3 regions of the Citrobacter sedlakii genome follow, and region 3 is predicted to be linked to each of the others. Evidence: predicted binding sites of a transcription regulator. Region 3 holds the regulator's gene; each other region holds the start of a gene.

Region 1 (3,283 bases), 1.9 Mb from region 3:
AGCGTGGTTGCCGCAATGTCCTTTCCTTCCTGATGGTGGAACCACGGCGCTTTAATTTCCGGATAGATGCCGATGTTTTTGCCGGTAGAGTGATTCAGCCCCTGCACAAACTCGATCTCTTCTTCAAAAGTATGCACGCGGAAATCCGATTTTCCCATCGGGAAACGGCCCGGATAGGTTTGCACCTTCTTGCCGTTTTCCAGGTCGAACCCTTCGGTAAACTTCAGGGATTTGATCTCCTCAAGGGTGAAGTCGATAGCGTAATAGCGTCCGTCTTTCCGCGCGCGATCCGGGAAGCGCTCAGCGACGTCAGTGACGCGATCAAGATAGTGGTCATGGAGGACGACCAGCCGGTCATCCTTCGTCATCACCAGATCCTGCTCCAGGTAATCCGCTCCCTGGGCGTAGGCCATCGCTTTCGCAGGCAGCGTATGCTCCGGCAGATAGCCGCTTGCGCCGCGGTGCGCAATCACCACTTTATCGTTATCGCTGGCAGCCAGCGCGCTGCTTCCCAGCACCATCCCGCTCATCATCAGCGCCAGGCTCAGGTTCTTAAACGTCGTTTTCATTACATTAGCCTCCGTTGCGTTTCAGCATCATCTCCTGGTGATGGCGTTTCTCGCCGAACATGACGATAACCAGCAGGATCACCGCCAGAATGCTGCCGCCAATCATCACCATGAAGCCGCCGTCCCAGCCGAAGAAGTCAACGGTGTAACCCACTATCGCGCTCGCCGCCACAGAACCGCCGAGGTAGCCAAACAGACCGGTAAAGCCTGCCGCAGTCCCTGCCGCTTTTTTCGGCGCCAGTTCCAGCGCATGCAGACCAATCAACATAACCGGACCGTAAATCAGGAAGCCGATGACGATCATGCAAATCATGTCGACAGTCGGGTTGCCCGCCGGGTTCATCCAGTAGACGATGGTCGCAATGGTCACCAGGGTCATAAAGAATACGCCGGTGGCGCCACGGTTGCCGCGGAACACTTTATCCGACATCCAACCGCACAGCAGGGTGCCCGGAATGCCTGCATATTCATACAAGAAATAAGCCCAGGACGATTTATCCAGCGCAAAATGCTTCACTTCCTTGAGATAGGTCGGCGACCAGTCGAGGATGCCGTAGCGCAGCAGATAAACAAAGACGTTAGCGATAGCGATGTACCACAGCAGTTTGTTCGGCAATACGTACTGCATGAAAATCTGCTTCGCGGTCAGCTCTTCTTCCGCTTTTTCGTTGTAGTCGTCCGGATAATCGTTTTTGTACTCTTCGATCGGCGGCAGGCCGCAGGACTGCGGCGTGTCGCGCATCATGGCGAAAGCAAAGAGCGCAACGATGATTGCGCCAAACGCAGGCATATACAGCGCGGCTTTCCAGTCGTTAAACCATGCCATACCAAGCAGGAACAGCAGTGGAGGGATCCCGCCGCCGACGTTATGCGCGCAGTTCCATACCGACACGATACCGCCGCGCTCTTTCTGCGACCACCAGTGCACCATAGTACGACCACACGGCGGCCACCCCATCCCCTGGAACCAGCCACACAGGAACAACAGGACAAACATAATGGCAATGCTCGATGTCGCCCACGGCACAAAGCCCATGAACAGCATAACCGCCGCCGCGAGAATCAGACCGGCGGGAAGGAAAACGCGCGGATTCGAGCGGTCGGACACCGACCCCATGATGAATTTCGAAAATCCGTAAGCGATGGAAATCCCTGACAGCGCAAAACCGAGATCGCCGCGCGAAAACCCTTGCTCCACCAGATACGGCATGGCCAGCGCGAAGTTCTTGCACACCAGGTAATACGCGGCATAGCCAAAGAATATCCCCAGGAAAATCTGCCAACGGAGCCGACGATAGGTCGGATCAATCTCCGCTTGCGGCAAGCGCGCTTTATGCGCGGCTGGTTTAAAAATACTCAACATAATGTAGCCTCCGTGGCCCGTCTCTTTATAAGTGGTCAACACCGCAGTTCGTACAAACAACCCCGCTGCTTCCAGTGTGGCCGCGATGTTAAGTAAAGATACATGCGGTTAATGTGAATTACAGCACATATTGTTACAGTTTTATGACAAATGTTCAGAAAGGCGCACGAAATCACGTTTCATTTTCGAATCATGAGCGAATATGCGCGAAATCAAACAAACCATGCGTTTTATGTGGCTAAATGATAAAAAACGAACTGTGAGGGAAAACAATGAAAACTCGCGACTCGCAAACTGCTGACGTGATTATCATTGGTGGAGGCGCCACGGGGGCCGGTATTGCCCGTGACTGCGCGCTACGCGGCCTGCGCGTTATGTTAGTTGAACGCCACGACATCGCCACCGGCGCGACCGGGCGCAACCACGGTCTGCTGCACAGCGGCGCGCGCTATGCGGTCACTGACGCAGAGTCCGCCCGCGAGTGCATCAGCGAAAACCAGATTTTAAAACGTATCGCCCGTCACTGCGTTGAACCGACGGACGGTCTGTTTATTACCCTGCCCGAAGACGACCTCGCATTCCAGGCCACGTTTATTCGCGCCTGCGAAGAGGCCGGGATCCGCGCAGAGGCGATCGATCCGCAGCAGGCGCGCATAATTGAACCCTCAGTCAATCCACAGCTGACTGGCGCGGTAAAAGTCCCTGACGGCACGATCGATCCGTTCCGCCTCACGGCGGCGAATATGCTTGATGCGAAGGAGCATGGCGCAGTGATTCTGACCGCTCATGAAGTGACCGGCCTGATCCGCGAAGGGGCAACGGTCAGCGGCGTGCATGTACGCAATGCGCTGACTGGCGAAACGCAAACGCTGCATGCGCCAGTGGTGGTCAATGCCGCCGGGATCTGGGGGCAACGAATCGCGGAATACGCCGACCTGAGCATCCGCATGTTCCCGGCGAAAGGATCGCTGCTGATTCTGGATCACCGTATTAATCAGCATGTGATAAACCGCTGCCGTAAGCCGTCCGATGCCGATATTCTGGTGCCGGGCGACACCATTTCACTCATTGGCACCACCTCAACCCACATTGATTACAACGATATCGACAGCAACCGCGTCACCGCCGAGGAAGTGGATATTCTGCTGCGTGAAGGGGAAAAACTGTCGCCCGTGATGGCGAAGACCCGTATCCTGCGCGCATACTCCGGAGTAAGGCCGCTGGTCACCAGCGACGACGATCCGAGCGGACGCAACGTCAGCCGCGGTATTGTGCTGTTCGACCATGCGGAACGCGATGGTCTGGACGGATTTATCACCATTACCGGCGGCAAATTGATGACCTACCGCCT
Region 2 (3,283 bases), 440 kb from region 3:
ACACTTCCGGCATGTCGAGCCCCTCTCGCAACAGGTTGATCCCTACCAGCACGTCAAACTCGCCGAGGCGCAGGTCGCGAATGATCTCCATACGCTCGACGGTATCGATGTCCGAGTGCAGATAGCGCACCCGTTCACCGTGTTCCTCCAGGTATTCGGTGAGATCTTCCGCCATCCGCTTGGTTAAGGTTGTCACCAGCACGCGCTCATTGATAGACGCCCGCGCGCGGATCTCTGAAAGCAGGTCGTCCACCTGCGTCGCCACCGGACGCACCTCAATGACCGGATCCAGCAGGCCGGTCGGACGAACCACCTGATCCACCACGTCGCCGCCCGATTTCTCCAGCTCATAGTTGCCCGGCGTCGCGGAAACATAGATGGTCTGCGGGGCCAGCGCTTCAAACTCTTCGAACTTCAGCGGACGGTTATCCAGCGCGGAAGGCAAGCGGAACCCATACTCCACCAGCGTCTCTTTACGCGCTCTGTCGCCACGGTACATGCCGCCAATCTGCGGAATGGTGACGTGCGATTCATCCACCACCAGCAGGCCGTCTGCGGGTAGATAATCGAACAGCGTCGGCGGCGGCTCGCCCGGTCCGCGTCCAGAAAGATAGCGTGAATAGTTTTCGATCCCCGAACAGTAGCCAAGCTCGTTCATCATCTCAAGATCGAACTGGGTGCGCTGGCTGAGACGCTGCTCTTCCAGCAGCTTGTTGTTCGCCAGCAGGATCTTGCGGCGATCGACCAGTTCGTCTTTGATCTCTTCCATCGCCTGCAAAATACGCTCGCGCGGCGTGACATAGTGGGTTTTCGGGTAGATGGTGTAGCGGGGAATGGTCGATTCCACCTGTCCGGTGAGCGGATCAAACAACGACAGCCGCTCCACCTCTTCGTCAAACAGCTCCACACGTAGCGCGATGTCGTCGGATTCCGCCGGGAAGATGTCGATCACCTCGCCGCGTACGCGGAAGGTGCCGCGCTGGAACGCCTGATCGTTACGGGTGTACTGTAGCTCGGCCAGACGACGCAGGATCGCGCGCTGGTCGATCAGCATCCCCACCGTCAGGTGCAGCATCATTTTCAGGTACAGATCCGGGTCGCCCAGACCGTAGATCGCCGACACCGAGGCCACCACCACCACGTCGCGACGCTCGAGCAAGGCTTTGGTTGCCGACAAACGCATCTGCTCAATGTGTTCGTTTACCGACGCGTCTTTCTCAATGAAGGTGTCGGAACTGGGCACATAGGCTTCAGGCTGATAGTAGTCATAGTAAGAGACGAAATATTCCACCGCGTTTTCCGGAAAGAATTCTTTCATTTCGCCGTACAGCTGCGCCGCCAGCGTTTTGTTCGGCGCGAGCACCATGGTCGGACGCTGGAGATCGGCAATGACATTGGCGATGGTGAACGTTTTCCCTGACCCCGTTACGCCAAGCAGCGTCTGATGCGCCAGGCCATCCTCCAGCCCTTCTTCGAGGCGTCGTATCGCCTCTGGCTGGTCGCCTGACGGTTTAAATGCGGAATTCAGTTTGAACGGTTTACTCATGGGCAGCTACCTGAAGCAATGGGCGGGCAGGCTTGTAATTTTACTCGCAGCGCATAATTTTGCCAGTAAAATATACTGGATGAAAAAACAGTAACGACGGAGAAAATTTGTGTTACGCGCCGAAAAGACACAGCGTCAGCGGCGAGAATTTCACCGCTGACAAGATAATCTTCTGACCGGCGGGGTTATCCCCAAACCAATCACTTCGTTAACATTGTCAAGTCGTGTCATGAAAGTTTTATTGCATTCAATGACAGTTCTGCGACAGCTATTGCCTTTATATAACAAATTGAAAAATAAGTAATATTTCACAAAGCCGTCTTTCGCATCAATTTGGCTGGAAGCCGCGTATTCTCTCGCTTACCCTGCGTTTTCTAACTCTAATACACAAGGTTATCCACAGGAATAGTGGATAACTGCTTCCAGCCCACACGGTCTGCCGCCTGGCAATTTCCCCTCGTTGACGGATTTCAGGACAATAAAAAAAAATTATCGCTAAATTTTGATTTTTATCAGCTAACGAAACGGCCTGTCGCAGGCGACATTGCTCGCAAAATCGCCATTTACTCTCCTGTCAAAAGCGTGAGATCCAGATATTGTCCTGTTGCGACGGTTTGCGCTTCAGCGCCAAGCCAGGGGATTTCCCCGATTAAAGGCGCGGGAATAACCCGCGCCAGCGTCGCCATATACTCGCGGTGGCGTTTACCCGGCGGCTGGACGTCATTCGCCACCCAGCCGGCTAACGTCAGCCCGGCCTGCTGAATGGCCTGCGCGGTGAGCATCGCATGGTTAATACACCCCAGCTTCACGCCGACCACTAAAATCACCGGCAGTTGTTCCGCCTGCACCCAGTCGGCAAACGTAACGTCCTCTGTCAGCGGCGTGAACCAGCCGCCCGCGCCTTCCACCAGCACCCACTCCGCGCAGGTTTCCAGCGCCCGTAGCCCGGCTGACATCACATCGGTTTGAATCGGTCTGCCCTCTCCGGCGCTGATGATGTGCGGCGAGGTCGGCTCGGCGAAGGTATAAGGATTCACTGCCGCGTAGTCCAGCGGCAGGCTGCTGCTACGCTGGAGCGCCAGCGCATCGCTGTTGCGCAACCCTTCCGGCGTCATTTCGCTGCCGGAGGCAACCGGCTTATACCCGGCCGTGCGCAGCCCCATTTTGCCTGCCGCCTGGAGCAAAGCGCTACTGGCGACGGTTTTCCCGACCTCGGTATCAGTACCGGTAACAAAATAGCGTTTAATCACGTTCAATAACTCCTGCAAAAAGATGGTAGGTGAGCGGATACTTTCCCTGTTGTTGAGGCCAGGCCAACTGCACTTTTTGCAGTTGCGCACGGGTGAGCACGCGCGGTACACGTCCTTCGTGCAGATGCGTGGCCCCAATCCCCTTCAGCGAACGCATCGCGCTCAGCGCATCGTCAAACCACAGGGTCAACGTGTGCAGATGGCTTTCGCTACGCCAGCCGCGCAGGGCATCGCGCAGCGCCGCCTGCGGTAAGAACCGATTAGCATGGGTTTGGTTATCAACTGCCCGCCATGCCTGATGCAGCTCCGGCAGCGACCCTTTCGCCAGCGTTGTGAACGCCACTCTGCCGCCGGGACGCACCACCCGATAAAGTTCGCTCAGCGCGCCGTGTAAATCGTTGCACCACTGAACGGCGAGATTACTCCAGGCGAGATCGAACGTCGCACTCGCCAACGGCAGCGATTCGATATCTCCGGCAAGATAGTG
Region 3 (3,283 bases):
CATTATCCTCCACGCTGAACGCCGCACCGTGCGGCACAGCGTGCCAACGCACAGTGATGTGGGTTCCTTCCGGCGTATGGTTTACCGCGTTATACACCAGGTTAGAAATCGCGCTACGCAACTGTTCTTCATTCCCCAGCACCTTAAGCTGATTATCGACCTCAAAGCTGAAGGTGTGCTTATTCTGGCTCAGCGTTTGCGCTTCGCGTTCCACCATGCGCAGCATCATCGGCACATCGACCTGCTCATTGAGCAACAGCGTCGGCGAGGCTTCAATCTTCGACAGCGTCAGCAATTGCTTCACCAGTCCTTCCATCCGGAAAGTCTGTTCGCGCATCGTCAGCAACGCTTTCTCGCGCGTGGCCCCTTCCAGCGGCTGTTCGTGCATCATTTCCAGATACCCCTGCAGCACAGTGAGCGGCGTGCGTAGCTCGTGGCTGACGTTGGCAAAGAAGTTGCGTCGCGCCCCTTCAAGCTGATGCATCTGGGTCACGTCCCGGGCGACCATCAGCAACTGCTTGTCGGTATAAGGCATCACGCGAATCTCCAGATGCCGTCCGGTATTGAGCACCAGATTCAGCGGCCGGGTGAAATCACGCGTTTTGAGATAGTGAGTGAACTCAGGATAACGCAGCAAGTTGAGGATATTCTGCCCGTTATCGTCGGGCCAGCGTAGCCCCAGCACCTGTTGCGCCAGGCCGTTACACCAAAAAATTCCGCCCTCTTCGGTGGTTAATACCACCGCATCCGGTAGCGACTCCGCCCCGCTGCGAAAGCGTTTGATCAGGTTTCCCAGTTCACGCCGACGTTTTTTGTTACGCAGCTGCATCTGATGCAGCCCGTACAACAGCGGCTCCCAGCTTCCGCTGCCCGGCGGCGGCGTCATACTGCGGTCAACCCACAGCCACCATGACAGGCGTAACAAATTCCAGAAATGCCAGATGAGCAGTCCCGTTACCGACGCCAACAAAAACCACGGCAGGTAACCAAAAATAGCGCTGAGGATAAAGGCCGGGATACAGCAAAGTATCAGTTCCAGCACCAGCCTTTTCCATGACAGTCTTTCCAGCACGCGTCATACTCCGTTCTGAGCCAGGCCTGCGCCTGGCGCTTGTTTTACCCTTCAGAAGCGGGTTGAAAAACGATACCCTGTCCCACGTACCGTCTGAACCATCCGGTCATGACCGCTGGTTTCCAGCGCCTTGCGCAGACGTCGAATATGCACATCGACCGTGCGATCCTCAACGTAAACGTTAGTGCCCCAGACGTGGTTCAACAACTGTTCACGGCTGTAAACGCGTTCCGGGTGAGTCATAAAGAAGTGCAGTAACTTGAATTCCGTCGGCCCCATATCGAGAGGGTTTTCGCCGGTCATGACGCGGTGGGAGGTCGGGTCCAGGCTCAGCCCCTGCATCTCGATCACCTCTTCCACTGCCATAGGCGAAATGCGGCGCATAACGGCTTTGATACGCGCCACCAGTTCTTTCGGGGAAAACGGCTTGGTTATGTAGTCGTCTGCGCCGGTTTCCAGGCCGCGCACGCGGTCTTCTTCTTCGCCTCTGGCGGTGAGCATCATCACCGGAATATCCCGGGTCATCGCTTCGCGTTTGAGGTGTTTAATAAACTGGAGACCAGAACCGCCAGGCAACATCCAGTCAAGGAGGATCAGATCCGGCCAGGGTTCGTTAAGTTGGTTCACCGCACTGTCATAATCTTCGGCTTCGACAGGCTGAAAGCCATTTTGCTCGAGCACGAAGCAGACCATTTCGCGAATTGGAGCTTCATCTTCTACGACCAGAATACGTCTCGCCATGATTTGCCCTGTTTTAGATAAATTGCTAGTCATCAATGCGGCGTCATTATGCGTCACTTTTATGACAGATTTATGAAAAAGATACCGCAGGCTGATGACAGGTTGTTGATTTATTACAAGCCATACAGGAGATATTACCGTCCGTGAAAAGGTATAATCCCCGCCACGCTTTTTTGCCATGGAACCGTTATGCGCATCTTACACACCTCTGACTGGCATCTTGGACAGAATTTTTACAGCAAAAGCCGCGCCGCTGAGCACCAGGCCTTTCTCGACTGGCTGCTGGCAACGGCGACCGAGCAGCAGGTGGATGCCATTATTGTCGCAGGTGACATTTTTGATACCGGCTCGCCGCCGAGCTACGCCCGCGAACTGTACAACCGTTTTGTCGTCAATTTACAGCAAACTGGCTGTCATCTGGTGGTGCTGGCGGGCAACCATGACTCCGTCGCCACGCTCAACGAGTCCCGCGAAATTCTCGCCTTTCTGAATACCACCGTTGTCGCCAGCGCCGGACACGGTCCACAGCTTCTGCATCGCCGCGACGGAACGCCCGGCGCGGTACTGTGCCCAATTCCCTTTTTACGCCCGCGCGACATCGTTACCAGTCAGGCCGGATTGAGTGGTCTGGAAAAACAGCAGCACCTGCTGAGCGCCATCACCGACTACTATCAGCAACAGTATCAGGCCGCCTGCGCCCTGCGCGGCGAACACACGCTGCCGATTATCGCCACCGGTCACCTGACTACCGTCGGCGCGAGTAAAAGTGACGCGGTGCGTGACATTTATATTGGCACCCTCGATGCGTTTCCCGCGCAAAATTTCCCTCCCGCCGATTATATCGCGCTGGGTCATATCCACCGTGCGCAGCAGATTGGCGGCACCGGGCACATCCGTTACAGCGGCTCCCCCATCGCCCTGAGCTTTGACGAGTGCGGTAAACATAAATGCGTCCATCTGGTGAGCTTTGAAAACGGCAAACTGGCGAGCGTCGACAACCTCACTGTGCCGGTAACACAGCCGCTGGCGGTACTGAAAGGCGATTTCGCCGCTATCACTGAGCAGCTTGAACAGTGGCGTGACGCGCCGCAAACGCCGCCGGTCTGGCTGGATATTGAGATCACCACCGACGAATACCTGCATGATATGCAGCGCAAGATCCAGGCGCTGACCGAAACGTTGCCCGTGGAAGTGCTGCTGGTGCGCCGCAGTCGCGAACAGCGCGAACGTATGCTAAGCAACGAACGACGGGAGACGCTGAGCGAGCTGAGCGTTGACGAGGTGTTTACCCGCCGTCTGGCCCTGGAGGCACTCGACGATCCTCAGCGCCAGCGCCTGATCTCGCTGTTTCACACCACCTTACAGACGCTGTCCGGGGAGGATGACGCATGAAGATTCTCAGCCTGCGCCTGAAAAATCTCAACTCGCTGAAAGGGGAATGGAAGGTAGATTTTACTGCTGAACCCTTCG

Evidence for each region. The regulator PhoB, encoded in region 3, activates phosphate uptake and scavenging genes when phosphate is short. The targets are predictions, from matches to a motif close to CTGTCATAAAACTGNCNNAT.
Region 1: a site for PhoB is predicted at 2,063-2,082, ahead of glpT (glycerol-3-phosphate transporter). Genes of this name have one in related genera too.
Region 2: a site for PhoB is predicted at 1,795-1,814, ahead of uvrB (excinuclease ABC subunit UvrB). Genes of this name have one in related genera too.

The regions. Positions count from the first base shown of each region.
Region 1 covers NZ_CP071070.1:1,593,047-1,596,329, reverse strand. The annotation lists gene glpQ (glycerophosphodiester phosphodiesterase) at 1-569, opposite strand, end outside; gene glpT (glycerol-3-phosphate transporter) at 574-1,932, opposite strand; gene glpA (anaerobic glycerol-3-phosphate dehydrogenase subunit A) at 2,205-3,283, shown strand, end outside.
Region 2 covers NZ_CP071070.1:3,032,226-3,035,508, forward strand. The annotation lists gene uvrB (excinuclease ABC subunit UvrB) at 1-1,546, opposite strand, end outside; gene bioD (dethiobiotin synthase) at 2,110-2,796, opposite strand; gene bioC (malonyl-ACP O-methyltransferase BioC) at 2,789-3,283, opposite strand, start outside.
Region 3 covers NZ_CP071070.1:3,472,503-3,475,785, forward strand. The annotation lists gene phoR (phosphate regulon sensor histidine kinase PhoR) at 1-1,072, opposite strand, end outside; gene phoB (phosphate response regulator transcription factor PhoB) at 1,124-1,813, opposite strand; gene sbcD (exonuclease subunit SbcD) at 2,003-3,205, shown strand; gene sbcC (exonuclease subunit SbcC) at 3,202-3,283, shown strand, end outside.